Regions from separate parts of the Comamonas sp. GB3 AK4-5 genome, predicted to be linked through region 3. Evidence: riboswitches for the same ligand, from Rfam matches in the RefSeq annotation. Region 3 holds a riboswitch; each other region holds the start of a gene.

Region 1 (10,513 bases), 350 kb from region 3:
TGCCCTGGCCAATGCCCGGCGCACGGTGCAGCAGCTGGTCAGCGCGCCGGCCGAGCGTCAGGTCTTGCGTACCGAGATCACACAGGGCCGCGAGCGCTTTGTGGCTGCGTTCAATCTGCTCAATGAGCAGATCAAGCGCCCCGAAGCACGCGATCTGCTGAAAAAGGCCGAGGCCGCGCGCGGCCTGTATGTGGAATCGCAAAAGCGCTTTTACGAGCTGCTGGACGCCGGCCAGGATGATGCGGCCCGCCAGGAGCTGCTGGGCACCACCCTGGTGCAGCTGGGGCAGGTGCAGCAAAACGCCGATGCCCTGGCCGTGATCGAAAAGCAGCTGGTGGTGGATGCCGGCCACAAGGCGGTGGACGACACCCAGTCCGCTCGCCTGTGGGTGGCGGGTATTGGTTTTTCAGCCATGTGGCTGGGCCTGTTCCTGGCCTGGCGCATCACCCGCGCCATCACCCGGCCGCTGGGTGAAGCCGTGCAAGTGGCCCAGGCCGTGGCCGCAGGTGATCTGGGCAGCCGCATCACCGTGCGCAGCCAGGATGAAACCGGTCAGCTGCTGATGGCCTTGCAGACCATGAACCACAGCCTTTCGGACATCGTGGGCGAGGTGCGTAACGGCAGCGATGCGATTGCCACGGCCACCTCGCAAATTGCCACCGGCAACCTGGATTTGTCGGGCCGCACCGAGGAGCAGGCCAGTGCGCTGGAAGAAACCACGGCCGCCATGCAGGAGCTGGCCGGCACCGTGAGCCAGAACTTCGCCAACGGCCGCCAGGCTGCCGAGCTGGCCGAAACCGCCTCCAAGGTCGCCGTGCGCGGTGGCCAGGTGGTGGGCGAAGTGGTGCACACCATGGAAGCCATCAACACCTCGTCGCGCAAGATCGCCGACATCATCGGCATCATTGACGGCATTGCCTTCCAGACCAATATCCTGGCGCTGAACGCCGCCGTGGAAGCGGCCCGCGCAGGCGAGCAGGGCCGGGGCTTTGCCGTGGTGGCCTCCGAGGTGCGCTCCCTGGCCGGCCGCTCAGCCGAGGCCGCCAAGGAAATCAAGGGCCTGATCGACGAGTCGGTCAACAACGTCGGCAACGGCTGCACGCTGGTGGAAAAAGCCGGCAGTACCATGGACGAAATCGTGGTCAGCGTGCGCCGCGTGGCGGACATCATGAACGAGATCAGCGAGGCCAGCGAAGACCAGACCCATGGCATCGAGCAGATCAACCAGGCCATGATGCAGATGGACCAGGTCACCCAGTCCAACGCGGCCCTGGTGGAGGAATCGGCCGCCGCAGCCCAGTCGCTGGAGGCTCAGGCCCAGGCGCTGGTGCAGGCCGTCAGCGTGTTCAAGGGCACGGCAACCACGCTGACCTATGCCCAGCCTGCACTGGCCGCGCGACAGGCGCTGCCGGCACTGGAGGCCTGATCCATGGCTTACTTTGCATGGGCCGATGACATGGTGATCGATGGCGGCCCCATCGACGCAGACCACCGCCTGCTGGTGGAGCTGGTCAACGAGTTGCACACCGCCACCAGCGAAGGCCAGGGCCGGGCTGTGGTGGAAACCATTTTGCACAGGGTGATCGTCAGCACCCAGGAGCATCTGCGCAATGAGGAGCACATCATGGCGCAGATGGGTTTTCCGGATCTGGACAACCACAAGATAGGCCACCAGCATTTCATGGACCAGCTGTGGAGCCTGGAGAAAAAGCTGCAGGCCGGCAGCATCACCGTGGCGGCCCAGCTGTCGAGCGTGCTGCGCGACTGGCTGTCGCTGCATATCCGCCGCAACGACAAGGAGCTGCTGCGCTTTCAACGCCGCCAGGCGCGCGAGCAGGCCCGAAAGAGCGCTGCGGCCCGGGTTGCGGGCAGCAGCACCGCAGCCATCGCCCGGCACGCCCCGGCAGTCCCCGCCCTCAGCGCGGCGCAGCCGCCGGCCTTGCCTGCCAGCAAGCCTCGGGGCTAGGCCTGCGGAGGGATGCATCGGGCCTTTGCCCCGCAAGCGCCTGCAAGCCCTGCAGGCGCTTTTTACATGGGACAGCTTGCGCGGTGCGGGCCCATTTTCTTGCCGGCGGGACGGTGCTCTTTTCTGCCTCCTTGCGAGGCACGGCACAGTGCAAGCGGTGCAGCATGTGAGGGAGCTCTCACACAAGCGGGCTGTAAGCCAGGCTTCGTACAATGCCGGCCTTTGGTGCTCACGGCGCTGTTCTGGCGCTGTGGTTAAACGGGAAACATGGATGCAGGCCTTGCAGCCTGCACAGCATGTACTGCCCCCGCAACAGTGAGCGCACCGGTCGCAAGACCACCCTGTCTCTTTTCCCGCCACTGGAGCCTGGCGCTCTGGGAAGGCCGAGGCAGCGGGTGCGCCAGTCTGGATACCGGCCAAAAGGTTCAGCACCTGTCCGCAGGCGGCTGGTGGTGCAAGCTGCACGGGCGGGGACGCCGGTGCCAACCTTTGATTCATTGATGCAAAACTTCAAGCAATTCTCCGCGGAAGGCCTGTGCGCCCGTGTGCGTTGTCCTCTGGCTGCTGTGGCGGGCGCCGTCATGGCCTTGTGCAGCGCCGGCGTGCTGGCGCAAACCGCTTCGGCGTCGCGACTGTCCGAAACCGTGGTGACGGCCGCACGCATGCCCCAGTCTTTGGAAAGCGTGACGGCCGATATGACCGTGATCGACAGTGCAGAGATTGAACGCTCTGGCGCGGTTGGTGTGGCCGATGTGCTGGCGCGGGTTCCTGGCGTGCAAATCAACCGCAGTGGCGGGCCCGGGCAAGCCACCAGCGTGTATTTGCGCGGCATGAGCAATCAGCATGCCGTGGTGTTTGTGGATGGTGTGCGATTTGGCACGCAGGAAATGCAAGGCGGCGCTGTGTGGGCGACGTTGCCGCTGGCGCAGATCGAACGCATTGAAGTGCTGCGCGGCCCTGCCGCTGCCATTTATGGCTCGGATGCCATGGGTGGTGTGATTCAAATCTTCACCCGCAAAGGCAAGGAAGGTGCGCCCGTGCCCTATGTGGAGCTGGGCTATGGCACCCACAAGAGCAGCAAGGCTGCCGCAGGGATTTCCGGTGGCGTCAATGGCCTGAGCTATGCACTGAATCTGGCGGATGAGCGCAGCGATGGCTGGGATGTGAATCCGGGTAATCAATGGGCGCCCAATCCCGATAAAGACGGATATTCCAACAGCTCGGTGGGGCTGAACCTGGGCTACAAGACCGGCATCCACACTCTGGACGGCAGCTTGCGCTACAACCGTCTCAAGGCCCAATACGATCAAAGCCCCGCGCCATTTGATGATTTCGACATTGTCAAAACCACCACGGCCAGCGTGAAGTGGGCAGCCCAGTGGACGGGCAGCTATCGCAGCGTGGTGCAGCTCTCGCACACCGGCATGGACACCGACCGCCACACCAGCGCCCCGGAATCGGCCGAGGGCCGCAGCGCAGGCCTGCTGTGGCAGAACATCTGGACATTGGGCGGGCACCGCTTCAACGTGGACTATGAGCGTACGGAAGACCGTCTGAAGACAGATTACTCGCTCTCACCTTATTCCTCTCTTGTGAATACAGATAGCAAGCGCGTGCAAAACGCCATTGCCTTGGGCTGGGGCTGGCAAACCGGGGCGCACAGCTTCAATGCCCATATGCGCCACGATGATGTGCGCGACCAGAAGAGCAAGACCACCGGAGGCGTGGGCTATGGGCTGCAGATCAACGACAGCCTGCGCTGGGTGGCTTCGGCAGGCACAGCCTTTCGGACTCCCACGCTGTATGAGCGTTTCACAGGCCAGTCTTCGCCTGATCTTCGCCCGGAAAGCAGCCGTAACATTGAAACCGGCCTGCATTTCGAGCAAGGCCAGAACAAGTTGTCGGCCGTGGTCTACCGCAACAAGATCCGGGACCAGATCACCTATGAATGGAGCGGTTCTGCAGCCTGCAACTGCTATCGCAACTGGGAAAAGGTGGAGCTGACGGGTCTGACACTGTCCGGCTCGACCCGGGTGGCAGGCTGGAATATGGGCGGCTCGCTGGACTTCATGCAGCCCAAGAATCAGGAGAACGACAAGCTGCTGCCTTACCGCTCCAAGCGCATGCTCAAGCTCTATGCAGACACACAGCTGGCCGGTTGGACCCTGGGCAGTGAAGCCCAGCTGTACAGCCAGCGCCAAGTCGATGCCGAGAACACGCAGCAGTTGCCCGGCTATGGTCTGGTGAACTTGTATGCCGAGCGTGCATTGAGCCGGGACTGGCGCTTGCTGGCTCGTCTGAACAATGTGGCAGACAAGGACTATGCCCCCAGCAAGGGCTACGCCAGCGCAGGCCGCACCTTCTTTGTCAGTTTGAAATGGACGCCGCACTAAACCCCTGCCTGCGTACCCTGCGCCAGGCCACTGCCGCCTTGCTGTGCGCCGTGGCGGGCTGGGCGGTGGCCGATCCTGCGCCGCTGCCAGCCCCCATTCCCGCGCCGCAGCGCATTGTTTCTTTGCTGCCCTCGCTCACAGAGGCCGTGTGTGCGCTGGGGGCCTGCGGGCGGCTGGTGGGGGTGGATGTGTTTTCCGAAGATCCCCCGGCTGTGCGCCATCTGCCTCAGCTGGGGCGTACCTGGGAGCCTGATATCGAACGCATCATCCAGCTGCGCCCCGATGTGGTGTTCATGGGGCGGGTGCCGCCTGCACAGCGGCGGTTGGAGGCCGCTGGCCTGCGCGTGGTGGTGGCGGATGCCAGCACCCTGCCCGAGGTGAGGGCCATGCTGCTGCAGGTGGACAGCGTGCTGCAGCAGCAAAGAGGCGAGGCGCTGTGGCAGCTGCTGCAGCAAAGAATGATGCAGGTGGTGCAGCGCAGCCAGCAGGATCGCCAGGGGCGCCCGGCTCCACGTGTGTATCTGGAGGTGGATGCCGCATTGTTTGCTGCCGCACCCGGCTCCTTCATGGGGCAGCTGCTTGCGTTGCTGGAGGTGCAGAACATCGTGCCAGTCAGTGACCGGCCGTTTCCGCGTCTGGCGCCGGAGTTTGTGCTCAAGGCCGATCCGGACCTGATCATTCAAACCCATGGCGCCACGGCGCGAGAGCTGGCCCAGCGCCCGGGTTGGGCCAAGCTGCGCGCCGTGCGCACCGGCCAGGTCTGCCGTCTGAGTCAGGCGGAAAGCCGCGCCGTGACCCGACCTGGCCCACGCCTGGACGTGGCGGCCGCGGTGCTGGCACGCTGCCTGCAGATGCCACAGACTGCCGCGGTCATGCCCGCTGCATGGAAAGACCCGATATGAAGCCCAGCCCCATCCTCGACGAGGTGTGCTACCCCTTTATCTGCGAGACCTCCTATCTGTGTGACTTCGAAGTCACCACCGACGAGCTCTGCGCCCTGATTGGCAGCGCACTGGCCGCCACGCCGCCGGAATACGCCGATCTGTTGGCCGATCTGGACCGGCTGCAGCCGCTGGCCTTTCACATCAATGGCTCGATTCGCGGCAAGCTGGCGGTGGAGGAAAGCGATCTGGACTGGTTGAAAGATCGGTTGGGCTACTACCGCGCGCAAGCCGGCGAGCGTCTGCACGCCTTTGTGCTGCCGCGCGGCAGCGCGCCCGTGCCCCAGCTGCACCAATGTCGGTCGGCCGCCAAAAAAGCCATTCGCTGCATGGTGCGTGTGGAGCAGGAGGGGCGTGAAGTGCCTGCCGTGCTGCCCCGAGCCTGCAATCTGCTGTGCAATCTGTTTTTTGCCATGACGCTGGCGGTGAACCAGCGCCGGGATGTGGTGGAGGTGGCTTTCGAGAGCAAAAGCTACCGGGTGCGCGCGCCGGGGTGAATGGGCAAATGGTCTTGGGTGCTGCTGTTTTGCATCACCCTGGACCACTGCCAACCCGGGCCGCGTGGGCTTGGCTGACAATGGGGCATTGCTTGTCGCAGGAGTTGCAATGCCGATTCAGCAGCATATGGAGCAGGTCGCGCTGGCCGATTTGCGGCCCACGCAAATGACGGTGGGGGCCGCCGAGGTGGCCGTCAAACGCGCCCAATGGGCGCAACTCAAATCCAAGGCCAGAGACAAGCTGCTGCACAGCCACTGGTTCCCGGCCGTGCGCGGGCCGCGTGGGCTTTTCTTCATCGTGGACCACCACCACTTGGGCCAGGCGCTGATGCAAGAAAGCGTGGACCAGGTCTGGGTCATGCTGCTGGCCGATTACAGCGCGGTGGAGCCGGATATGTTCTGGCGGCTGATGGAGTTCCACCACTGGACCCATCCCTACGACGAAAAAGGCCGGCGCCAGGCATTCAGCGCCATTCCCAAGCGCCTGGAGCAGCTCAAGGACGACCCCTACCGCAGCCTGGCCGGCGAGGTGCGCAAGGCCGGCGGCTATGCCAAGGACTCCGCCCCCTTTGTGGAGTTTTTGTGGGCCGATTTCTTTCGCCCGCATTTCGACAAAAAGAGCTTGAGCAGCCAGGGCGGCCAAGGCCTGCCCGAGTCGGCTGTGGTGGCTGCCGTGGCATTGGCCCGCGGCCCGCAGGCGCGCTTCCTTCCGGGATGGGCAGGGGTTCAGTCAACCCCCTGAGCGGCAGATTTGGGGCGGGCTACTGGCTCTGGCCGCCTCCAAAAGATTTACCCATCCCATCAAAGAATAGGAGTGCTCCGATGCGAATGCCGTCACTGCCTCGGGGGGCTGATTGGGTGGCAGGCCTGTCGATCGCTGGCCTGCTGCTGCCCGAGGCCGTGGCCTATGCCGGCATTGCTGGTGTGCCGCCCCAGGCCGGTGTCGTGGCCTTGTTTGCCGGTCTGCTGGCCTATGGCTTGCTGGGCAGCAGCCGTTTTGCCATCGTTTCGTCCACTTCGTCCTCGGCGGCGGTGTTGGCGGCGGCCACTGCGTCGGTGTTGCATGTGAGCGGGGCGCAGCAGCATGCCATGGGCCTGGCCATGGTGTTGATGGCGGGGGTGATCTTTTTTCTGGCGGCCCTGGCCAGGTTGGGTGCGGTGTCGCAGTTCATTGCCAAGCCCGTGCTGCGCGGTTTTGCGCTGGGGTTGGCGCTGACCATTGTGCTCAAGCAACTGCCCGTGGCCGTGGGCGTACACCCGGTGCACAGCGATTTTCTGCGCTACGGCTGGGAGCTGTTCAGCCAGTGGCGGTCCTGGCATATGCCGGGCCTCGCCATGCTGCTGGCTGGCTTGCTGGCCCTGCGGCTGTTGGGGCGCTTCAAGGCCGTGCCCGGGGCCTTGCTGGTGATTGCCGCCGGCATTGTTTTTCAAAGCCTGGGCTATGGCCAGGCCTGGGGGATTGCCAGCGTGGGGTCCATGGCGCTGGGGGGCATACGGCCCGAGCTGCCGACCTTGGCCATGGCCGAGTGGCTGCGTGTGGGCCAGCTGGCCATGGCCCTGGCCTTGATTCTGTATGCCGAGTCGTACAGCTCCATCAGCAGCCTGGCCTTGCGCCATGGCGATGCGGTCTCGCCCAACCGCGACCTGCTGGCCCTGGGCGCGGCCAATACCTTGTCGGCGCTGTTCCAGGGCCTGCCGGTGGGGGCGGGCTACTCGGCCAGCTCGGCCAACGAGGTGGCGGGGGCGCGGAGCAAGGCCGCAGGCCTGATTGCCTGCGCGGCCATAGGCTTGCTGGTCTGGCAACTGCTGGCCTGGATGGAGCGCATTCCCGAGCCCCTGCTGGCCGCCGTGGTCATGCATGCCGTGGGCCATAGCTTGAGCCCGGCGGCGCTCAAACCCTATTTCGCCTGGAAGCGCGACCGGCTGGTGGTGCTGGCGGCCTTGGCCGCCGTGCTGCTGTTTGGCGTGCTCGATGGCTTGCTGGTGGCGATTGCGGTCAGCATTGCCATGCTGCTCAAACGCTTTGCCCAGCCGCGTCTGAGCTGGCTGGGGCGTTTGCCCCAGTCCCATGATTTTGTGGATGCAGCGCTGAACCCCGAGGCCCAGGTGCAGGCCGGCCTGCTGATTGCCAGACCCGAGGCGCCGCTGTTCTTTGGCAATGCCGAGGCGGTGTTTGCCGCCCTGGGTGCCCAGGTGCAAGCTGGGCGTGGTGCGGGGCTGCAGGCTCTGGTGCTGAGCCTGGAGGAGTCTTCCGATCTGGACGGCAGCAGCCTGGAAGCCCTGGCCAGCTTTGCCGCACAAATGCAGCAATGGGGCGTGGAGTTGCGGTTGGCGCGCTGCAAGGATGCCGTGCGTGTGCTGCTGCAGCGCGCCAACCTGGCCGCGCTGCCCCCGCAGGCCTATGCGGCCTGGAGCGTGGCCGATGCGGTGGATGGGCAGGCAGTCCAGGCGGCAGCCGGGTCTGCAATGACATGAAAAAAACCATAGCTGCCTTTACCGAGACAGCAATGATTTTTGATGGATTCCTCTGTGAAATGCAGGCTGTATCTGCAGCAACAGCTATCCAAGGGATAGCGGCTGCCGGGCCACATTGGCGCGGTTTCAGCGCGGCAGCCGGGCCTGCACCACGCCCCATGCGGCCATCACCAGCTGGGCGATAGCGTCGGGTGCCTGGCAGTCAATGGTCTGGCGCTCTCGCATGCCGCGCAGCCAGGTGATCTGGCGCTTGGCCAGCTGGCGGGTGGCGGCAATGCCTTTTTCGCGCACCAGGTGCAGGTTGAGCGCGGGCTTGCTCCCGCGCTCTTGCCAATCCAGTTCTTCCCATACCTGGCGGTAGCCCACGCAGCGCATGCTGGGCAGGTCCAGGTGCAGCTCGGGGCGGGCACGCAGGGCGCGCACTTCCTCCACCAGGCCTTGCTCCAGCATCTGTTCAAAACGCTGGGCAATGCGCGCATGCAGCCAGGCACGGTCGGTGGGCTCCAGCGAGAAAAGCGTGGCATCAAAGCGCGGGGCCGATGGGTCTTTGGCGGTGTGGAAGCTGGACAGCGGCCGACCGGACACGCGCCACACCTCCAGCGCGCGCTGGATGCGCTGGCTGTCGCCGGGAGCCAGGCGGGCCGCGGCCTCGGGGTCGACCTTGGCCAGCTCGGCATGCATGGCAGGCCAGCCGATGTCGGCAGCCTGGGCATCCAGCTGGGCGCGGACCTCGGGGGCGGCGGGGGGCATTTCGTCCAGCCCCTCAAACAAGGCCTTGAAGTACAGCATGGTGCCGCCCACCAGCAGGGGCACGGCACCGCGCGCGCGAATCTCGGCCACCAGGCGTTCGGTGTCGCGCACAAACTCGGCGGCCGAATAGCTTTGTGTGGGCTCCAGAATGTCGATCAGGTGGTGGGGTACGGCGGCCAGCTCGGCGGGCGTAGGTTTGGCCGTGCCAATGTCCATGCCGCGGTAGACCAAGGCGGAGTCGACGCTGATGATTTCTGCGGCCAGGCCGCGCTGCTGCAGCACGGCAGCCAGTGCCAGGGCCGCAGCGGTTTTGCCGGATGCGGTGGGGCCAGCGATGGCAATGCAGGGCAGAGGGAGCGAGGCAGTCATGGCGTGGGAAAGCGGCTGGGTGCGAAAGCCCGGTGCTGGAAAAGCAAATGGCCCGGCAAACCGGACCATGGCGGGCGTCCGCAGGCTGGAAAAAACTGGGCCGAGGATACCGCAGCCCTGCCGCTTTCCACGGCACCAGGGTTTCCTTCAGGGCGCAGCTGCGGTGCTGCCCTGGGTGGAGATGCGGTTCGGTGTCACCTGCCTGATGGCGAGGGGGGGATTTCCAGCTGCTGCAAGGTGCTCACGGGCGGGTGCTCGGGATCGTCACCGGGCTGCAGGTCAAAGTAGGGGCGCTCGGCCGGGCCGGCATTGCTGTCGCGGGTGCTGCTGCCACGACGGCGGCCCAATACAAAGATCAGCGTGGCATGTTCCTGGTGCGCAGTGGGCGGGGCGTTGTGAACCTGCAGCAAGATCCAGCCGGCCTGCAGAGCGTGGTTGACGCTGGCAGGGGTGTGCACGATCTTGATGGCATCGATGTCGGGGTAGCCGGTGCAGGAAGTCATGGCAGGGTGGTGCAGGCGTGGAATAGCTGCCACGGTAACGACGGGCCCGCACTTCATGCGGCCCCGCCGTGCCCCACAGCCATGGCGGCCAGACAAATGGCCCCTCGGTCATTTCTCCAGGCCGTGCCGGCTTTTGCGTCTATGCTTGGCGGCTCCAGCCTTTTGAGAGGAATGCGCCACCATGCTTTTGGGACTCGCCGCCAACCGCCTGCACCACCAGAACGAAGATGGAGCCCTGTTTGCCCTGCTGCGCGCCTGCGAGCCGGGCATTCGGCAGCTGCAGCTGGGCTTTCACACCGTGGGCCGCACCTATGACGCCATTGCCGCAGCCGCCATGCTGCAGGGCTACAAAGGCCTGGTGCGCTACCCCTATGGACGCGATGGTGGCCTGATGAAGCTGGTGGCCGAGGTGGTGGGAATGCCTGGTGAAGGCCGTGTGCTGGATGGCGCCATTTACCTGACGGACCCGGTGGACCCGTCCTCCATCTTTCCCGAGGCACTGGCCCTGAAGCGCCAGTGCGTGATCCATGGCAAGCCTTTTTTGTCTACCGTGGCCAGCACCCGCGACTGGGTGGAGATGGAGCGCATCCATGCCGGTCTGGTGCCGGATCGCAGCGCC
Region 2 (10,513 bases), 620 kb from region 3:
AACGCCTACGTTCTTGTCTGACAGCGAGTTGTCGCAACTGATGACGATGCTTCGAGCGAAATTTTCCTTCGAGGCCGTAGGGGAATACTCGATCGAGATCGACCCGCGCACGGTGACACGCGAGCGCCTGCTGCATCTGGCGCGCCTGGGCTTTAACCGCCTGAGCTTTGGTGTGCAGGATTTCGATCCCGATGTGCAAAAAGCCGTGCACCGTGAGCAGCCTGCCGAGCAGGTGTTCGAGCTGGTGCAGGCCGCACGCGACATCGGCTTTCAATCGATCAATGTGGACCTGATCTATGGGTTGCCACGCCAGACGGCCGAGTCTTTTGACCGGACGCTGGAGCAGGTGGCTGCCTTGCGCCCTGATCGCATTGCGCTGTATGCCTATGCCCATCTGCCCGAGCGCTTCAAGCCGCAGCGCCGCATCGTGACGGAAGAGCTGCCGCAAGCCGGTGACAAGCTGTCCATGCTGTCGCGGTCCATTGATGCCTTTATGCAGGCCGGCTATGTCTATGTGGGCATGGACCACTTTGCGCTGCCGGACGATGCCTTGGCCATCGCCAAGCGCCAGGGGCGGCTGCACCGCAACTTTCAGGGCTACAGCACGCAGCCGGATTGCGATCTGATCGCGCTGGGTGTGTCGGCCATCGGCCGCGTGGGTGTGACGTACAGCCAGAACGCCAAGACGCTGGAGGAGTACTACGACTTCCTCGACCAGGGGCAACTGCCCGTGGTGCGCGGTCTGGCACTGAGCCGCGATGATCTGGTGCGCCGCGCTGTCATCATGGCGCTGATGTGCCAGGGCGAGGTGCTGTTCGAGCCCATGAGCCAAGCCTGGCTGCTGAATTTCGAGAGCTACTTTGCCAATGAGCTGGAGCTGCTGGAGCCGCAGGCAGAACAAGGTCTGGTGGAGATTCGCAGCGACGGTGTGCGCGTGACCTCCAAGGGCTGGTTCTTTGTGCGCGGAGTGGCCATGGTGTTTGACCGACATTTGCAGGCTGGCAAGACCCGGGCACGGTTTTCCCGGATCATCTAGCCCATGTGGCTATCGTTGTTGGGGACGGCATTTTTCATGGGGCTCGTGGGTGGGCCCCATTGTCTTGCAATGTGCGCAGCGCCTTGCGCGGCGGTGACGGGGCTGGAGTTGGGGCCGGAAGCCGGCACCCGTACCAGCATTCCCGTGCATGCGGATGGTGTGCAGCCGGCCCGGCAGTCCCGGATTTCGGCGCGTTGGCTGGCCTTTCATGGCGGGCGTTTGCTGGGCTATGCAGCGCTGGGTGGCGTGGCAGCCTATGCCATGGAGCGCGTCGCGTGGTTTTCCGATCGCACCACGGCGCTGCACCCCTTGTGGGTGATGCTGCACCTGGCCGCGCTGGCTTGGGGTTTGCTGCTGCTGTTTCAGGCACGCCAGCCTGCCTGGCTGGAGCGCAGCGGTCGCCAGCTGTGGGCGGTGGTGCAGCGCTGGCTGCATATGCCGGGTGGCACCTGGCTCACCGGTTGCCTGTGGGCACTGCTTCCCTGCGGCTTGCTGTACTCTGGCGTTTTGGTGGCTGCTTTGGCCGGTAGCGTGTGGCTGGGGGCGGTGAGCATGCTGGCCTTTGGTGTCGGCACCGGGCTGTGGCTGGCGGCTGGGCCTTGGTTGTGGCGCCGCGTCAGCGTGCTGCCCCAGTGGCGTGCGGCCTGGGGCATGCGGGTGGCGGGTGCCTTGCTGGTGGCTGTGTCTGTCTGGGCGTTGTGGATGGATGTGGTGGTGCAGCCCTCGCAGTGGTGCCGCTGACATATGTGGCGTGCAGGTGAAATCACATGGGGGCAACCAGATAAGTTGGGTGCCTACAAGCTAATGTGGCTTTGTCTGTCGTCATAATGAGGCGTTTGGGTTGATGCGCTGGCCGTTTTGGGTGGCGGAGACGATGTGACGCAATCCCTTTTCATCGATATTCAGGATGTCTGCATAGGCATGTATATCCAGCTGGACATCGGCTGGCTGCGCCATCCTTTTCCTGTGAGCAGTTTTCGCATCGGCAGCCCGGAGCAAATCCAGGCGCTGCAGTCGCTGGGAATACGCTCAATCCGTTGTATTCCTGCCAAAAGTGATGCGGAGATATCGCCTGCTTTACTTTCCCTTTCAATTGCAGAAGGTGACGGTACGGAGCAGCAGCCCTTGCGCATACCTGCCCCCCTGTTGATGCAGGCCAGGTCTTCGGGACAAAGCGTGCCGCCCCGCCGGAGTCAGCCGCAGGAAGACGGACCACTCGCGGTCCGTACGGAGCGTGCCGCATTGCAAATGTGCAACCAACGCTTTACGGTGGCAGCTGATGGATACCGCAAGGTGTTGGATGAGGTGGTGAGCGCTCCCGAACAAGCTCTGCAAACCAGCCAGCGTTTGGTGGGGGACTACATCACCGAGCTGCTGGACAGCTCGCAGACCACCATCCGGCTGTTGTCCGAAAACGTGGGGGAGCGGCAAGGTGCCCACCCCATCAATGTGACGGTCTTGTCGCTGCTGCTCGGCAAGGCGCATGGCTTGGATGCGGCGTGCTTGATGGATCTGGGTCTGGCGGCTTTGCTGCACGATGTGGGCAAGCTTGATATCGATCCGCGCTGTGCAGAGAACCTGCCTGGGCTCACGGATGGCCAGCGGCAGGAATATGAAAAGCATGTGGGGGCTTCGGTGGCCTATGCCCAGCGCATGGGGCTGTCGGCACGGGTGTTGACGGCGATTGCCCAGCACCACGAGGCGGCAGATGGGTCGGGGTTCCCGCTGCACCTGCTGCAGGAGGACTTGACGGTGGAAGGGCAAATCCTGGCGCTGACCAACTGCTATGACAAGCTGTGCAATCCGGTGGGTCTGGCCTCGGCCATGACGCCGCACGAGGCCCTTTCCGTGCTTTTTGCCCAACGCCGCGGCGGTTTCACGCGCGAGTTCGTGGAGCTGTTTGTGCGCGTGCTGGGGGTGTATCCCCCGGGCTCGGTGGTGCAACTGAGCGATGAGCGCTACGGCATGGTGGTGGCGGTGGACAGCGCGCAGCCACTCAAGCCACAGGTGCTGCTGTACCAGGCCGATGTGGCGCAAGACGATGCACAGCCCGTGGCCTTGGCGCAGCTGCCCGGGGTGGTGATCAAGCGCAGCCTGCGGCCATCGCAGCTGCCGCGCGAGGTGCTGGACTATCTCCTTCCGCGCAAACGTGTGTGCTATTTCTTCGAGCGGGCCGTTCCGTTGCTGGTTCAGCAAGGGGAGGTGTCATGAGCACGCATCCTCTGCAGGCTTGGTGCCAGGCCTTTGACTGGATGAGTGAGGCGGTCTGGGTGGTTGCGCCCTCATCGCTGACGGTGGTGTATGCCAATCGCGCGGCCCAGCAACTGGTGGGCCTGCCCCGCGAGCAGCTGCAGGGCTGCCATGTGCGCGATCTGGCGGCAGCGCCGCAGGATGTCTACCGCTGGAACGACCTGGCCGATATTGCCCAGGGGCAGGTCACCTACACCCAGGTGCTGCATGCCAGCGGCCGGGTGATACCGGTGGAGCAATGCATTCGCCAGATTCAGGATGCCCATGGCGCAGGCTGGCTGATCTGGACCTTGATGGACCGCAGCGAGCAGGACGCCACGGAGCGCGAGCTGGAAAGCCTGCTGGCTGAGTTGCGCGCCACGCTGGACTCTGCTGCGGACGGCATGCTGGTGTGTAGCGCGGACGGACAGATTCGGGCCTTCAACCACAAGCTGGCGGAAATCTGGGCCATGCCCAACGCATTGCTGCTGCAGCGCAATGACAGTGCCGTGCTGGCTTTTCTGCGCAGCCAGGTGCAGCAGCCCAAGGCATACGATCAATTGCTCGAGCAGTTGGGGCAGCAGCCACAGCTGCACACATGCGACGCGCTGCAGCTGCTGGATGGGCGCGTGGTGGAGCGGCGCAGTGTGCCCCTGCTGCGCCACGGTGTGCCGGCAGGGCGTATTTTTTCCTTTCGCGACATCACGCAGGCCACCGAAATTCAAAACGGGTTGCGGGTTGCAGCCCAGGTCTTCGAGAGCAGTCTGGATGCCATCTTCATCGCGGATGCGAAAGGTGCCATTGTCAAGACCAACCCGGCTTGCACACAGCTTTTGGGAGCAGGCTTTCCAGAAGGGACGCGCGCTACAGAGCTTTTCGACTACTGCGAGCAGGGTTGGCAGGAAGAGGTGGCACGTGCCTGGGGTGATGTGGGCTACTGGGAGGGCAACCGTACCTTGCAGCGGGCCAATGGCAGCCTGTGTGCCGTGCGCCTGTCCTGGGTGGCTTCGCGGGACGAGCATGGAAAGCTGCAGCAAAGCGTGGGCTTTATGCGCGACCTCACCCAGCAGCAGGCCGCGCAGCAGCAGATCGAGCAACTGGCTTTCAGCGACGCCCTGACCGGGCTGCCCAACCGCCTGTTTCTGGGGCAGCATGTCGAGCGGGCCATTGCCGAGTCGCCCGAGAGCAGCTTTGCGGTTCTGTTCCTGGACCTGGACAGGTTCAAGATCATTAACGACTCACTGGGTCACCAGTTCGGGGACCGCGTGCTGAAGCTGGTGGCGCAGCGCCTGCAATCCTGTTTGCGCCCGCACGACGTGCTGTGCCGGCTGGGGGGTGATGAGTTCGTTCTCTACCTGCACCACTGCCAAATGCCCAATTCGGAGCGCGTGGCCAAGCGCATCCAGGACGTGATGCGTGAGCCCTTTGGCTTGGATGGACTGGGGTTCTCGGTGCAGTGCAGCATCGGCATGGCCCAGTATCCCGACCATGGTCGCAGTCTGGATGAGCTGGTCAAGCAGGCCGATACGGCCATGTACCGCGTCAAGGCCAATGGCAAGGGCAATTACGGCTTTTACGAGCCCGCCATGTCCACCGGTCTGCTGGGGCGCATGCAAATGGAGCATGCCCTGCGTCAGGCGCTCAGTCATGAGGCATTGCGCGTGGTCTATCAGCCCCAGGTGGAAATGGCCACGGGCCGCATCGTGGCCTGCGAAGCCCTGCTGCGCTGGACCGATCCGCAACTGGGCGTGGTGTCACCCGCAGTATTCATCCCCCTGGCGGAAGAGTCGGGCTTTATCGTCAAGATGGGCGCCTGGGTGCTGGAGCAGTCCATTCGCGAGGCTGCGCGCTGGCTCAAGCAGGGCGTTGCCATCCAGATTTCGGTGAATGTCTCTTCGCTGGAGCTGCTGCAGCCAGACTTCGCCGTGCGCGTGTCTGGTTTGTTGAGCACCTACAGCCTGCCGGCCTGCTGGCTGGAGCTGGAGTTGACCGAATCCGTGCTGCTGCAAAAAGAGCCGGTGATCGTCCAATGCATAGAGCAGTTGGCGGCACTGGGCGTGCAACTGGTGATCGATGATTTCGGCACGGGCTATTCCAATCTGGCCTATCTCAAGCGCATGCCCATCAGCAAGCTGAAAGTGGACCAGTCGTTTGTGCGCGGCCTGCCGCAAGATGCCAGCGACAAAGCCATTGTGGAAGCCGTGGTCAGCCTGGGACGGGCGCTGGACGTGGAAATCGTGGCCGAGGGCGTGGAAACCCAGGCGCAGCGCGAGATGCTGCAGAGCATGGGCTGCGGTTTTTACCAGGGCTTTTTGTGTGCACCAGGCGTTGAAAGCGCCACGGTGCTGGCCATGCTGCGGGCGCAGACGGCGGGAATGGATGTGGGGGATATGCGGACCGGAGCGACAGCCTCTGCCGATTCGCCGGCGCTGCCTGGGAAGGCGGGGCGAAAGGTGTCTGCAAAAACCGCTACGCCGTCATCCTGAACCGGGGGTTCAGGTGGGCGAGGGCAACCAAGCATTGGGTTCATCTAACGCGAGACGATCACGCTTGCCTGGCAATGTACCAAGCCCGTGCTCAGGGAGCATTGGTTCAAGGAAATATAAAGCGCAGCGGCCTTGCAGACAGCGTTATTTTACTGCGCTTCTGGCCGCAGTGCCGACAATCCCCAAAGCCGTTACAGCAGTTGGCTTTCTACATCCAGTGCGGCTTCCATGCGTGCAATCAGATGCTGGGCCTGCAGCAGCTCCAGCTCACGCTGTGCCAGCAGTGCCTGCAGCTCCGTCATCAGCGCCGGCGTGTCCTCGTCGCTGTGGGTGGTCTCGGTGGCCGGCAGGGCGGTTGGCGTGCTTTCGAGGTTGAGGTCCAGCTCTTGCTCCAATGCCTGCACCCGCTCGCTCAGGGCTGCATTTTCAAAGGCCAGATTCACGGCCACCAGCACGCCCACACGCTCGCGCGAGCGGACTTTGCCAGTGTTGCGTATGCGTTCCATCTCCGCGTCAACGCGGTCGACGGCAGCCAGCAGCGGGGCTTCTTGGCCATCGGGGCAGGTCAGCAGATAGTCTTGCTGCAGGATGCGTGCTTCGATCTGGCTCATGATCCCTCTTGGTTGACGGGCAAGCGTGCAATCAGGGCGTCGACACGGGAGCGTGCCGCGTGCAGGCGCGAACGCAGCGAATCGCGCTCCTGCGTCAGGGCGGCGACTTGTTCGGCCAACAGGGTATTGGTGCGTTGGAGCTCCGCATGCCGCACCAGCAGGCGATCAACACGCTCTGCCAGCGGCTCGATCAGGGAAGGCTGTGAGGTCATGGACATAGAGGGTAGCGATTGTAGGCTTTCGCGCCTGCAACAAGTTGGAATTTCCTATGCCAGACCTTGCTGTTCGGCGTTCCAGGCGCATAAATGCGGTGTCCGCCTACAAGTTCTGAAGAGGGCTTGCGCGTAGTCCCCGTTTGCAGCCCATTCCCCTGCTTGTGGGGCGTGGGCTCCGGCACTCTTTAGAATCGCACCCTGTTGGTGCTCGTCGCGCGGTTCACGCGTGGCAGTTCAACGGGAAGCAGGACGGCGACGTGGGCCCCCCACATGCCCAGCCTGCGCTGCCCCCGCAACGGTGAGTCCTAGGTGCATATGCTGCACCCCCGCCATTCAACACAGCCACTGCATGCCTTGAACAAGCATGTGGGAAGGCGATGGTGTGGAGGACCAGCCCGGATACCGGCCAACACAGGTGTGCCCGCTTTGGCAGGGCATGTGGTTGCCCACTGCTGGCGGGGAGGCTGGCGCGGGCGGACTTTTCTGATTTCTCCAATGAGTTCGTTTTCTCAGCAGTGCGCGGGCGCTGCTTCGTCGCTGGCCGCGCATGCCGCCAGCGTGGCCGTGGGGCTGACGGCACTGGCTGCAGCAACGGTGCATGCCGCCAATCTGGATGATGTAGTGGTGTCGGCCACGCGCAGCGAGCAACGCCTGGCCGATGTGGTGGCGGACATCACGGTGGTGGACCGTGATCAGCTGGACCAGCAGGCTGGCCGCTCCCTGGAAGATGTAATGGCCAAGTTGCCCGGCGTGCAGATCACCCGCAATGGTGGTCCAGGATCCGACACCAGTCTGTACCTGCGGGGCGCCAGCAAGCAGCACACGGCGGTGTACATCGATGGGATTCGGGTGGATGGACAAAACGGCTCGGGTGGCGCGCAGTGGGAATCCTTGCCCGTTGATTTGATAGACCGTATCGAAGTGCTGCGCGGTGCTGCTGGTGCTGTGTATGGCTCGGACGCCCTGGCGGGGGTAGTGCAGATTTTCACCAAACGTGGCGAAGATGGAGTGCATCCTTTCATTGGGGTTGGCGCCGGTACCTACGGCAGCAGCAAGGGCGAGGCCGGCCTCAGCGGTGCGCATGGTGCCGTGGATTACGCACTGGGCGTTTCTTATGCGACAAGCAAGGGCTTTGACTCCAAGACCAATGGGGTGCACAACGAAGACCGTGATGGCTACACCCGCAAATCCGCCAATGCGCGCGTGGGTCTGCAGCTGAGCAAGGTTCACCGCTTGGATCTGACGGCGCTGACCAGTAAATCCGATGCGGGCTATGACGCCACCAAATCAATCCAGGACGATCGGGCGATCCGTGAGTTCGATGCCTATGGCTTGACATGGGCGGCCCAGTGGACAGAGGGCTACCGCACACGTCTGTCCGTGAGCGAGTCCACCAACCGCTACCAGACCACGGGCACCAGCCTTTATGAGGCGGAAACCCGGCTGCGCACCTTGCTGTTGCAAAACGAATGGAAACTGGGGCAGGGGACGCTGAGCCTGGCGCTGGAGCGGCGTGAAGATGCGCTGGAGAACACAGGGCTGAAAAACACCAACCGCAAGGAACGCGATCAGACAGGCATCGCCGTAGGCTATGGCGCCAAATATGGCAACCATACCGTGCAGCTCAATGCCCGCAGTGACGATGACAGTGACTTTGGTCGCAAGAACACGGGCGGCATTGGTTATGGCTGGGATTTCGCCCCCCAGTGGCGGGCTACGGCTTCCGCCTCGACCGGCTTTCGTGTGCCCAGCTTGTACCAGCGTTTCTCGGCCTATGGCGACTCTACATTGGCGCCTGAAGAGAGCTTGAACAAGGAAATCGGCCTGCGCTGGGCGCAGCAGGGCAATCACCTGGGCATCACGCTCTACCACAACAAGCTCAAGAACCTGGTGTCCTACCAAAAGGGGCTGGGCAGTTGCGGCATGCCGTCCTGTTATGTGAATGTGGATCGCGCCTTGCTGCAGGGCATTACCATCGCTGGCGCCTATCGCACCGGCATGCTGAAGTGGTATGGCTCGGTGGATTTTCAAAACCCCAAGAACGAAGAGACTGGCAAGCTGCTGGAGCGCCGCTCACGCCGCTTTGCCACCCTGGGCGTGGATGCTGCTGTGCAAGGCTGGACCCTGGGAGCCGAAATGCAGGCGGCCAGCCGCCGCTATAACGGCAAGGATGACAAGGTGATGACGCTGGCCGGCTACACCTTGTTCAACCTGTCCGCGTCCCGGCAAATCGCCAGGGACTTCACGCTCACCGCGCGCGTCGACAACCTGATGGACAAGGACTACACCTTGGCCCAGGACTACGCCACGCCGGGCCGCACCTTCTGGGTGGGCCTCAAGTGGATGCCCCACTAGGGCCATACGGATGCCCGAACAGCCCACCTGCAATGCCTGAGAAAGTTCGCATGCCACACACGACCTCTGCTTCTGCCCCAGTCCACCACTGCGTAGCCCTGCTGATTGCCGCACCGGCCTCCGGCCAGGGCAAGACCACCGTCACGGCGGCCCTGGCGCGCTGGCATACCCGACAGGGCCGCCGGGTGCGCGTGTTCAAGTGCGGGCCGGACTTTCTCGATCCCTATTGGCACCAGTTGGCCAGTGGCGCGCCCGTGCACAACCTGGACGGCTGGATGGTGGGCATGGACGAGGTCCGCGCCCGCCTGCACGCGGCGGCCGGCGAGGCCGATGTCATCCTCATCGAAGGCGTGATGGGCTTGTTCGATGGCAGCCCCACAGCAGCCGATCTGGCCGAGCAGCTGGGCATACCGGTGTTGCTGGTGGTCGATGCCTCGGCCATGGCCGGCAGCTTTGGTGCCCTGGTGCTGGGCATGCAGCAATACCAGACGGGTGTGCCCTGGGCCGGCGTGCTGGCCAACCGCGTGGCCAGCACCATGCATGCGCATATGCTGCAGACCAGCTTGCGCACGCCCGCGCTGTGGCTGGGCGCCTTGCCACCCCTGGGCCAGGGCAAGAATGGGCCATTGCTGCCCGAGCGTCATCTGGGCCTGGTGGCCGCGCACGAGCTGCCCGATGCCATGGCCCGCCTGAACACTGCGGCAGACCAATTGGCAGAGACCCCGCTGGGTCAAATGGGCTGGGAAGACTGGCTGCGCTTTAGCGTGGAGTTTCCAGCCCCGACCGCCGCCCTGGAGGCGCCCCAGCCCTGGTTGCGGGGCCGCACCATTGCCGTGGCCAGCGATGCCGCTTTCAGCTTTATCTACCCGGCCAATCTGGATTGTCTGGTAGCCATGGGGGCCAATCTGGCGTTCTTCTCGCCGTTGGCAGGTGAAGGCCTACCGCCCTGCGATGCGCTATGGCTGCCCGGTGGCTACCCCGAGCTGCATGCGGCTGCACTGGCGGCCAACCGCAGCCTGCAGGCCGATCTGCAAGCCCATGTGGCGGCGGGTAAGCCCGTGTGGGCCGAATGCGGCGGCATGCTGGCGCTGGGCCAGCAGATGAGCGATGTGGATGGCCAGGCCCAGCCGCTGTGGGGCATCCTGCCTGGCACTGGCCAAATGCAAAACAAATTGGCCGGTCTGGGCATGCAGCAATGCGTGTTGCAAGGCGGCGTGCTGCGCGGCCACACCTTTCACTATTCGCGCTTTGATTGCACGGCCACCGAAGTGGCGCGCACCAGCCGGGCGCGCCAGAAGGCAGAGGCCGGCAAGGGCGAGGCCGTCTACCAACATGGCAGCGTGCATGCCAGCTATTTTCACGCCTGGTTTGCTTCGCACCCGCGTGCCGTGGCTGCGCTGTTCGGCGCCGAGCCGTTGCGCTGGGGTGATGCAGGCGATGCAGCAGGCGAAGAGGGCGCTGTCGCAAGCGTCGCACACGCACTTTCATAATGCAGCCCGTGCACACCATGAGCCCCACCCTATCCAAGCCCACAGCGCCCTGGCAGGAGCTGATTTTGGGCGGCCAGAAAAGCGGCAAGAC
Region 3 (10,513 bases):
GCGGCTGGCGCCATGGTGGCGTGTGGCCCTCGGCATGGGGCGGTCATGGGCAGGCAGGCGTCGCTGCGCCAAGACTGTGCAAGCCGTCATACAGCAAGGCCAGCCCCTGGACACCAGAGGCCTTGCGTGCATGCGGCATGTGCAAGTCGTGAGCCTCTGACAACGATGAAGCACCAGCTTTACCCCGCAGCCCGCCATGCCAAGGCGCTGCCATTTTCTTCACCCACCTGGAATTCCTGGACCTGCGCTGCGCTATTGGCCTCGCTGGGCCTGGCCGTGCCAGCCCAGGCTGCCGAAGCCGAGGCGGCTGAAGGCGCCGCAAGCAAGCCCAGGACGTCCGCCCAGGCTGATGCCAGTCTGCCCACCGTGCAGGTCAAGTCGGCACCCGTGACTTCCGAGGGCGGTCTGGGCCTGTCCCTGCCGTCGACTTCGGGCAGCCGTACCGGCATCGTCACGCGCGATTTGCCCGCCAGCCTGGATGTGGTGGACAGCGAGACCTGGCAGGAGCGTGGCGACATCCGCACGGCCGACATCATCGGCCGCAGCGTGGGCATGGCACCTTTGTCGCCCACCAGTTACAGCAGCCTGTCGTTTGGCGCGCGTGGTTTTACCGGCACCAACTCCGTGGGCATTGCCGAAGATGGCGTGCGCCTGGGCGTGGCCTCCAGCACCGTGCCTTATCCCAGCGATGGCTGGGGCTATGAGCGCGTGGAAGTACTGCGCGGCCCCGCTTCCATTGTTTATGGCAGCGGCACGGTGGGAGCCACAGCCAATCTGGTGCGCAAACAGCCCAGCCGCGAGCCGGTGCGCGAAGTGCTGTTGGGCGCGGGCTCGGACGGTGCGGCCAAGCTGGGCCTGGGCGCTGCAGGCCCGCTGGGCGAGACCTTGAGCTACCGGGTGGACGCCTATGGCCACTACACCAATGGCGAGCACGACATGGCCCGTGCCCATGGCGGCAAGCTGATGAGCACGCTGCGCTGGCAGCCCAGCGCAGCGCTGCGCATGGAGCTGCTGGCCGATTACAGCGACCAAAAACCAGCGCGCTACTTTGGCACGCCCACGGAGAATGGCAAGATCGTCAAGGAACTGCTGGGCCGCAACTACAACACCGATGACAGCGCCATCAGCATCAAAGACCAGCGCGTGCGTGGTCGTGTGAACTACCAGGTCAACGACTGGCTGAACGTGAGCAACGAGCTCTACCACTTCAAGGCCGACCGCTATTGGCGCAACATTGAGTCCTATCGCTACGATCGCAGTACCGGTATGGTCAAGCGCGGCGACTATCTGGAGTTGGCCCATGACCTGGAACAGACCGGCAACCGGCTGGAGTCGCGCATCAATGCGGGTGCCCACCAGCTGGCGCTGGGCTGGGAGGTGAGCCGGACCAAGTTTGGCTACTCGGGCAACTCCGACAATCGAAAAATCGACCTGCCAGTGGACAGCTCTCCCCATGGCCCTTGGGACAGTCCAAGCCCCATGGTGGATCGTTTTCAGACCACCACCACCACGCATGACTTCTACGCCGAAGATGCCTGGACGCTGAGCCCACAGTGGCTGCTGCTGGCCGGCATACGCCGCGATCTGACCGATATGTCGCGCCGCGATCTGCTGGGGGCCTCATCGTTTGACACCACCTTGGGCGGCACGGCCTGGCGCCTGGGGCTGACCTACAAGCTCGACGCCGCCACCAGTGTTTACGGCCAGGTCTCCCAGGGTCATGACCCGGTGGGCAATATCGCCACACTGAATCTCGCTAACAGCCGGTACAAGCTGACCAAGGCACGCCAGCTTGAGGTGGGGCTCAAGCAGCAGTTTGCGCAAGGACGGGGCGAGTGGACTGCGGCAGCCTATCGCATTGAAAAAACCGACATCGTCACGCAAGACACGTACGACAAAACCAAATCGGTTCAAGGTGGCAAGCAATCGTCTCAGGGTCTGGAACTCAGCGCCGTGCTGCGTCTGAGCCCGAACTGGCGGCTGGAGGGCAACTACGCCTTGGTCGATGCCCAGTACGACGAGCTGCTCAAGGATGGTGTGGACTTTGCAGGCAAGCGGCCTTTGAATGTGCCGCGCCATATGGCCAATCTCTGGGCCCACTACAGCACGGACAGCCGCTGGGGCCGTTGGCAGGCCTCGTTGGGGGCGCGAGCCGTGGGCCAGCGCTATGCGAATGATGTCAACACCGCCAGCAGCGCAGGCTACACCGTCTGGGATGCGGCGCTGAGCTGGCGGCCCAAGCCCGGCACCACCTACCGTCTCAGCCTGCGCAATCTCACGGACAAGCTCTACACCTATTCGGCGGTGTCGAATGCCGCAGCTGCCCAGGCCTACCCTGGTGAGGGAAGGCGTGTGGATCTGAGCGCGCAGTTCACCTTCTGAGTGCAGTAAAACCATAGCTGTTAGTGCGTATGTGGACTTGAATTCAGATGGAAAACACCGTGAAACCTAGAAAGTACGCGCGCATGCAGCTCCTGTCTTTGCTACGCCCCGTTTTGCTCTGTGCTGCGGCCCTGGGGCTTGCGGGCTGCGAAAAACCAGCGGCGCAGGCCTTGGAGACGGCTGCACCCGCAGACCCAGCGGTGGCCGCAGCGCGCGCGCCACTGCGCCTCCAGGTCTGTGGCCAGCCCGTGCTCTACGAGCGCATACCCCAGCGCGCAGTCACCCATGGCATCAACATCACCGAGATGTTTCTGGCCCTGGGCCTGGGCGATCGCCTGGTGGGCTATGGGGGCCTGCGTGACCTGAGTCGGCTGCCGCCGGAGATGCGTGCCCAGCTGGCCCAGGTCCCCGATCTGTCCAGCCAGGACATGAACCTGGAAACACTGATCCATGCCCAGCCGGATTTTGTCTTCAGCGGCTGGTCCTATGGCTTTCGCGAAGGCCAGATCACGCCTGCCAGCCTGGCCGAGCTGGGCATTGCCAGCTACGTGCTCAGTGAATCCTGCATACGCAAGATCCAGCGCGAGCGCGTATCGCTGGAGGACACGTTTGACGACCTGCTCAACCTGGGCCGTATCTTCGGCATTGCCGAGCGTGCCCAGGATCTGGTCGATGGGCAGCGCGCCGAGCTGCGGGTCCTGGCCCAGGCCCTGCAAGGCATTACGCAGTGGCCCAAGGTGTTTGTGTTTGACAGCGGCACCGACATTCCCGTGACCACAGGCCGCTACGCCATGCCCCAGGCCATGATCGAGGCTGCAGGCGGCAGCAACATCTTTGACGATCTGGGCAGCAGCTGGATGCGCGGCAACTGGGAGGATGTGGTTGACCGCGATCCGGACTGGATCGTCATCGTCGACAACGACAGGCCCACGCCCGGGGGCAAAAAAGAATTTCTGCTGCGCAAGCCCGAGCTCTCCCATCTCAAGGCCATACGCGAGCAGCGCTTTGTGCTGCTGGACTTTGCCGAGGCCACGCCCGGTCCTCGCAATGTGCAGGCCGTGCGCCGCATCGCCCAGGCCTTGCACCCTGAGCGGGTGGCGCAGCCATGAGTATGAGCAGCTTGCACTTCGCGCTGCAGCGCCGCCGCCTGCGCTACTGGCTGTTGGCCCTGCTGGCTCTGCTGGCCTTGTCGCTGACGCTGGCCATCACCCTGGGCCCTGTGCGCATCGCGCCGCAGCAGGCCTGGCATATCGCTGCCCAGGAGCTGGGGCTGCGGCTGGGCCTGGAGCTGCCGCCCGGTGACTGGAGTCTGTCCCAATACCAAATCGTCTGGCGCATACGGCTGCCGCGCGTGCTGCTGGCGGCCCTGGCTGGGGCCGGCCTGGCCCTGGTGGGCGTGGCCATGCAGGCCATGGTGCGCAACCCGCTGGCCGATCCCTATTTGCTGGGCGTGTCTTCGGGCGCCTCGGTGGGGGCGGTCGCTGTGCTGGCCTTCGGCGTGCTGGCGTTTGCGGGCGATCTGGCCTTGCCACTGGGGGCTTTTGCGGGTGCGCTGACGGCTTGTACGGCGGTCTATCTGCTGGCCCATGTCCAGGGGCAGTTGCTGGCTTCGCGCCTGATTCTGGGCGGGGTGGCCGTGGCCTATTGCCTGGGCGGCGTTACCAGCCTGATGGTGCTGACCTCGGGCCAGCGCGAGCTCGCCAACTCCGTGTTGACATGGACTTTGGGCAGCCTGGCCGGCACACGCTGGGATGATCTGGGCCTGCCTGCGGCCCTGCTGCTGCTGGGCATGGGTTTGTTGCTGGGGCAGGCGCGCGCTCTCAATGCCTTGCTGGCCGGCGAGGAAAGCGCGGCCACGCTGGGTGTGGACACCACGCGCACGCGGCGCTGGCTGTTTGTGTTGGTCTCCATGGTCACCGGTGTGCTGGTGGCGCTCACCGGCCCCATCGGTTTTGTCGGCCTGATGGTGCCCCACATCACCCGCATGCTGGTGGGTGCCGAGCACCGGCGCGTGCTGCCCGTGGCAGCGCTGCTGGGTGCCATCTTTCTGGTCTGGGTGGATGTTGTTTCGCGCATCAGCTTTGCGCCGGCCGAGGTGCCGGTGGGCGTCATCACCTCGCTGCTGGGGGGCCCATTTTTTGTCTGGATGCTGTGCCGCAAAAACAGCAGCAAAGGTCTGGGCCTATGAGCGAGTTAGACATGCAACTGCAGGCCCAGGGCCTGCACTGGCAGGCGGCGGCGGCCCATATCGTGCGCGATGTCAGCCTGCATGTGGGCCGGGGTGAGTTTGTGGGTCTGCTGGGCCCCAACGGCAGTGGCAAATCCACGTTGCTGCGCATGATCTACCGCATCCTCCAGCCTGCCAGTGGCAGCGTGCTGCTAGAGGGGCGTGATGTCTGGCGCAGCAGTGCCCGCGAGAATGCGCGCGCCATGGCCGTGCTGGCCCAGGAGAACGGCAGCGAGTTCGCCCTCAGCGTGCAGGACGTGGTGTTGATGGGCCGTATCCCCCACCAGGCCGCATGGGCGCGCGACAGCCAAGAGGATTTGGACATCGTCGCGCAGGCCTTGCAGCGCGTGGACGCGCAGAGCCTCGCCCAACGCATGTTTTCCACGCTTTCCGGCGGAGAAAAGCAGCGCGTGCTCATGGCCCGCGCCCTGGCCCAGCAGGCTCCCATGCTGGTGCTGGACGAGCCCACCAACCACCTGGATGTGCGCCACCAGTTCGAGCTGATGAATCTGATACGCAGCCTGGGCCTGACCACGCTGGCCGCGCTGCACGAGCTGCAGATGGCAGCACACTACTGCGACCGCCTTTACCTGTTGCAAGGCGGCGCCCTGGTGGCCCAGGGCACACCAGCCCAGGTGCTGACGGCGGACACCATTGCCCAGGTCTACGGCGTGCGCGCTCTGGTCAGCACCAGCCCGCGCACGGGCAAGCTCTTGATCGAGTATGTGCCGCAAGCGCTGCTGTAACCGGCCCTGGTAATGACCTCGGCCCGCAACGGTTGCCCCGGCAGGTCGCGGGATCGGCTGATAGACTCCTGCCCCGTGCCCTTAGGGACACGTTGTTTTAGCAGGTGCTTGCTTTGCAGCAAGTGAAACGGGAACAAGGTCCGGTTTGAGAACATGTTCTGAGACCGCCATGCCTTGGCTGCCCCCGCAACGGTATGCAGGAAAACACCCCATGCAAGTCGCTTCACGCGCTTGCGGCCACTGGGCCGGTTTGCTCACAAAAACATGTGTGCGAGCCACCCGGGAAGGCGGAGTGAGAAGGCGCAGTGATGCGCTGCCTGTGAGCCCGGAGACCGGCCTGTAGAAACGCCACAGCGCGCCGTCGCCCAGCGACTGGCGCTTGCTATAACTGTCTGCGGGGTGCGGATGGCGGCCGGAATTCCAGAGCGCATTGCCGTCCCCGGCGAAGCCTTTGTCTGCGCAGCTTTCCCATCAGGCGGTTCCAGCCTTTTTTGAAATGCGCAATACACAAACTCTTCTCGCCGCTTCTACGTTCTCCGGCAAGGCCCCTCCTTTTTCCCTTTGCACCGGCAGCGCAGCGCTGCAACTGGCGCTGCTGTGGCCAGCAGCCGTGCTGGCCCAGCAAGCTCTGCCCGAGGTGACGGTGCAGGAGGCCCGCCAGGTCGAAGCGGCCCTGGACACCAACCGTCCTGCCACATCGGCCTCGCATGTGGATGTGCGTGTGCTGGACCTGCCCGCCAGTGTCAGCGGCGTGTCGGCCGAGCAAATGGAAGAACGCGCCGACCGGGGCACGGTAGATGCGGTGACCCGCACCGTGGGCCTGACGGCTGCTGGCTCGCCGGGCAATGGCGGGCTGTCGTTTTCCAGTCGTGGCTTTGCCGGCGTGAATTCGGTGGGTGTGGCCGAGGACGGCATCATGCTGGGCGTGGGCTCGGGCACGATCAACTATCCCTCGGACACCTGGGGCTATGAGCGCCTGGAGGTGCTGCGCGGCCCGGCCTCGTTGATGTATGGCAGCGGTACCATGGGCGCCACGGTCAATGCCATCCGCAAGCAACCCAGCCGCGAGCGCTCCACCGAGCTCATGCTCACCGGCGGCAACCACGGCACGGCCCGTGTGGGTGTGGGCAGCACCGGTGCCATCAGCGACACCCTGAGCTACCGTGTGGATGCCTATGGCGCCAGCAGCGATGGTTCGCGCCCCTTTGACGACAGCAAGAGCGCCAAGCTGATGAGTGCGTTGCGCTGGCAGCCACGCAGCGATCTCACCTTCGATTTGACGGCCGATATCAGCAGCCAGGCACCTTCGCGTTACTACGGCACCCCGGTGGTGGATGGCCGCCTGGCGCGGGAGCTGAAGGACCAGGGCTATAACTCCGAGGACAGCGATATTCACTACCGTGACCGGCGCTTCAAGGCCAAGGCCAGTTGGCAGGTCAATGAAGCACTGAGCCTGCGCAACGAGCTTTACCACTTCAGTTCTGACCGGCATTGGAAGAACATTGAAGCTTATAAGTACGATCCCTTGGCAGGGACGGTGGCGCGCTCGGACTATCTGGAGATTGGTCATGCGCTGCAGCAAAACGGCAATCGCATGGCGTTGGACTGGAAGGCCGGCGCCCACCAGGTGGCACTGGGCTGGGATGTGTCTCACACCAACTTCCGCAACAGCAACAACTCGCCGTACACCGGCACTTCCAATGTGTCGGCGTTCGATCCCGTGCCGGGCTCCTGGATCAGCGCCAACGCCTATACGCCGCGCATGGACTCTACGCTGCGCCAGAACGCGCTGTTCATAGAAGATGCCTGGAAGATCAATGCGCAATGGCTGCTCATGGGCGGCATACGGCGCGACTGGTATGAGTTCTCGCGCCGGAACTTGCCTGCCAATACGGGTTTTGACAAAGACTTGAACGGCACCTCATGGCGTCTGGGTGCGACCTATAAGCTGGACGAAGCGTCCAGCGTCTATGCGCAAATGAGCACTGGGCATGATCCTGTCACCAGCCTGTTGTCTCTTGCAGAGTCGCAGACGGGCTTTACGCTGAGCAAGGGCCGCCAGCAGGAGCTGGGCTTCAAGCAGCAACTGGCAGCAGGCCGTGGTGAATGGACGGCGGCGCTGTTCCAGATCACCAAGAACGACATCATCACGCGCGACCCGAACAATTCGGCCCTGTCGATTCAGGGCGGCAAGCAGTCCTCGAATGGGCTGGAACTGGCGGGTGCCTTCAATGTGACCCCGGCCTTCCGCCTGGAAGCCAATGCGGCCTATACCCGCGCCAAATTTGACGAGTTGATCGAGGCAGGAGGCGCCAACCGCGCCGGCAACCGTCCCTCCAATGTGCCCAAGGTCACGGCCAATTTGTGGGGCCATTACCGCATGGGTGATTGGCGCACCTCGCTGGGCCTGCGCCATGTGGGCCAGCGCTTTGGCGACAACGCCAACAGCGATGCCAAGCGCCTGCCTGCCTACACCCTGGTGGATGCGGTGGTGAGCTGGAATGTGAACCCCAAGACCACGCTGAGTCTGATTGGTCGCAACCTCACCAACCGCGTTTATGCCACCTCGGCCTACAACACCCAGTGGATTCTGGGCACCAGCCGCAGCGTGGAGCTGATGGCGCAGCTGCGTTTCTGATGGGCATGCGCAGATTTTGGTTTCAAGCCTGCATGCTGCCCCTGGCTGTACTCGCAGCCGGGTGCGGCGAGCAGCAGGCGCAGCAGCCTGCAGGCGAGCAGGCCCATGTTCAGCGGCATGATCCTCCCGTGGTCATCGATGTGTGCGGCCAGCCCGCACGCTATGACCGCGTGCCCCAGCGCGCCGTCACACATGATGTGAATATTGCAGAGATGTTTCTGTTCCTTGGTTTGGGCGAGAAGCTGGCAGGCTATGGCGGTATCTCGTCGCAAAAAACCATCAGCCCACAGCTCTCGCCTTGGCTGGAACGGGTGCCCAATCTGTCGGCCCAGGGCATGAATATGGAGAGCCTGCTGGGCGTGAACGCCGACTTTGTTTTTGCCGGCTGGGGCTACGGCTTTCGCCCGGGCGGCGTCACCCCCGAGCGCCTGGCCGAGCATGGTGTGGCGTCCTATGTGCTGTCCGAGTCCTGCATTCGCGTACAGCAGCGCGAGCGCGTGGCGTTGGACGATGGCTTTCAGGACATGGAGAACGTGGCCAGCATCTTTGGCATCCGGCCGCAGGCCGAGGCGCGCATGGCGCCGCTGCGCGCAGCGCTGCAGCAGCTGAGGCAGCAGATGCAGGGTGTGGCGCAGCGCCCCCGCGTCTTTGTCTTTGACAGCGGCGAGAAACTCCCCACCACCGTGGGCCGCTTTGGCATGCCCCAGGCCATGATGGATGAGGCCGGCGCCAGCAACATCTTTGCCGACCTGGCCAATAACTGGCCCAAGGGCAACTGGGAAGATGTGATCGACCGCAACCCCGAGTGGATCATCATCGTGGACTACGGCACACCCAATGCACAGGGAAAGATTGACTTTTTGCTGCAGAAAAAAGAGCTGGAAGCGGTGAGTGCGATTCGCCATCGCCGCTTTTTTGTGATGAGCTATGCCGAGGCCACGCCCGGTCCGCGCAATGTGGAGACGGCGCAGCGGCTGGCGGCCGCGCTGCATCCCGAGCGGCAGATCACCGTCAACGCTGTGCACTTCAACCAGGAGGCCGAGCGTTGAACACCGTCCTCTCTCCTCCGCATTCGAATTCGCTGGCCGTCATCCTGCTCGGACGTGGTGCGGTCTATGCCGCCAGCGAGGCCGAGTTGGCGCTGCTGGCAGAGCATGTGCATGCCAGCTTGCAGGCCGGTATGCAGGCACAGGGCATGGAGCCGACCTGGACGCAGATCGTGGTGCAGCCTGCCTTTGTGGACCGTTACCAGCCGGCCTTGCCCGAGGCCCTGGACGCCTGCCAGGCCGCGCACACCGTGGTCATCGTGCCGGTCATGGTGCCCGACGAGCCCGCACTGCGCCGCTGGATGCACAAGCTCATCATGCGCTGGCGCGCTGGACGTGTCGGGCGTGGTGAACATGAAAGCACCCCAAGGCTGATTTTTGCGCCCCCGCTGCCCGAGGCCCCCCAATTGGCCGAGACGCTGGCAGGCACGGTGCGGCAGCTGCTGTCTGCACCCGATACGGCCGATGTGCCCGCCGTGGTGGGCGACGATGCCTGGGAGCATGACCCCAAGGGCTGGTCCAGCGTGCCGGAGCACAGCCACCATGTGCTGTGGTGCATGGGGCCGCGCTGTGCGGCCAAGGGGGCGGTGCAGCTGTGGCCGGATTTGGCGCGCGTGGTGCGCGAGAATCCACAGCTCAAAAAGCGCCTCATGCTGCTGCAGACCAGCTGCCAATACCCCTGCAACCACGGCCCGCTGATGATTGTCTACCCCCAAGGCGCCTGGTATGGGCCCATCACCGACGCAGGCGAGATGCAGACCGTGCTCAGCCGCCATGTGCTGCACGGTGAGGTTGATGGCAGGCTGTGTGTGCATGGCCTGCCGGGTCAGCCTACAGAAACCGATCCCGCATCCGCCACATCTTCCCCACCGCTTTCCCCGATTCCTCGCGAAACCTCTTCAGGAGCTTGATCCATGCAAACCACCAAAATCCCCGCCACCATCGTCACCGGCTTTCTCGGCAGCGGCAAGACCACGCTGATGCGCCATATCCTGGAGCAGGCCAAGGGTCTGCGTGTGGCCGTCATCGTCAACGAGTTTGGCGAGCTGGGCATTGATGGCGAAATCCTCAAGACCTGCGCCATAGGCTGCGCAGAAGAGGGGGGCCAGGCAGGGCAGATCTATGAGCTGGCCAATGGCTGCATGTGCTGCACGGTGCAGGAGGAGTTCTTCCCGGTGATGAAGGCCCTGGCCGAGCGCCGCGCGGACATCGATGTGCTGCTGATCGAAACCAGCGGTCTGGCCCTGCCCAAGCCCCTGGTTCAGGCCTTCCAGTGGCCCGAGATTGCCAGCGTGTTCACCGTGGATTCCGTGGTCACCGTGGTCGATACCCCCGCCACTGCCGCCGGCCAGTTTGCCCATGACCCCCATGCCGTGGACGTCCAGCGCAAGGACGATCCCAACCTCGACCATGACGCCAGCCTGCACGAGCTGTTTGAAGACCAGCTCTCGGCCGCCGACCTGGTGGTGCTGTC

The links. A riboswitch is a leader RNA that binds a small molecule or an ion and turns the genes downstream of it on or off. The one in region 3 is predicted to bind cobalamin.
Region 1: it holds a riboswitch for cobalamin, as region 3 does, so the genes downstream of both, ACA027_RS16210 (TonB-dependent receptor domain-containing protein) here and ACA027_RS17640 (TonB-dependent receptor) in region 3, are expected to answer to the same signal.
Region 2: it holds a riboswitch for cobalamin, as region 3 does, so the genes downstream of both, ACA027_RS15010 (TonB-dependent receptor domain-containing protein) here and ACA027_RS17640 (TonB-dependent receptor) in region 3, are expected to answer to the same signal.

The regions. Positions count from the first base shown of each region.
Region 1 is NZ_CP166730.1:3,579,643-3,590,155, reverse strand. It holds gene ACA027_RS16220 (methyl-accepting chemotaxis protein) at 1-1,426, shown strand, start outside; gene ACA027_RS16215 (bacteriohemerythrin) at 1,430-1,966, shown strand; cobalamin riboswitch at 2,173-2,402, shown strand; gene ACA027_RS16210 (TonB-dependent receptor domain-containing protein) at 2,467-4,359, shown strand; gene ACA027_RS16205 (ABC transporter substrate-binding protein) at 4,344-5,261, shown strand; gene ACA027_RS16200 (hypothetical protein) at 5,258-5,797, shown strand; gene ACA027_RS16195 (ParB-like protein) at 5,907-6,539, shown strand; gene ACA027_RS16190 (SulP family inorganic anion transporter) at 6,620-8,272, shown strand; gene miaA (tRNA (adenosine(37)-N6)-dimethylallyltransferase MiaA) at 8,399-9,391, opposite strand; gene ACA027_RS16180 (hypothetical protein) at 9,586-9,894, opposite strand; gene ACA027_RS16175 (methylglyoxal synthase) at 10,076-10,513, shown strand, end outside.
Region 2 is NZ_CP166730.1:3,314,500-3,325,012, reverse strand. It holds gene hemN (oxygen-independent coproporphyrinogen III oxidase) at 1-1,036, shown strand, start outside; gene ACA027_RS15040 (sulfite exporter TauE/SafE family protein) at 1,040-1,777, shown strand; gene ACA027_RS15035 (hypothetical protein) at 1,859-1,993, opposite strand; gene ACA027_RS15030 (HD-GYP domain-containing protein) at 1,958-3,247, shown strand; gene ACA027_RS15025 (EAL domain-containing protein) at 3,244-5,751, shown strand; gene ACA027_RS15020 (cell division protein ZapA) at 5,943-6,362, opposite strand; gene ACA027_RS15015 (DUF904 domain-containing protein) at 6,359-6,574, opposite strand; cobalamin riboswitch at 6,763-7,003, shown strand; gene ACA027_RS15010 (TonB-dependent receptor domain-containing protein) at 7,073-8,932, shown strand; gene ACA027_RS15005 (cobyrinate a,c-diamide synthase) at 8,983-10,422, shown strand; gene ACA027_RS15000 (bifunctional adenosylcobinamide kinase/adenosylcobinamide-phosphate guanylyltransferase) at 10,440-10,513, shown strand, end outside.
Region 3 is NZ_CP166730.1:3,930,058-3,940,570, reverse strand. It holds gene ACA027_RS17660 (TonB-dependent receptor) at 166-2,382, shown strand; gene ACA027_RS17655 (ABC transporter substrate-binding protein) at 2,466-3,491, shown strand; gene ACA027_RS17650 (FecCD family ABC transporter permease) at 3,488-4,570, shown strand; gene ACA027_RS17645 (ABC transporter ATP-binding protein) at 4,567-5,355, shown strand; cobalamin riboswitch at 5,441-5,711, shown strand; gene ACA027_RS17640 (TonB-dependent receptor) at 5,852-7,993, shown strand; gene ACA027_RS17635 (ABC transporter substrate-binding protein) at 8,026-9,042, shown strand; gene ACA027_RS17630 (cobalamin biosynthesis protein CbiX) at 9,039-9,950, shown strand; gene cobW (cobalamin biosynthesis protein CobW) at 9,954-10,513, shown strand, end outside.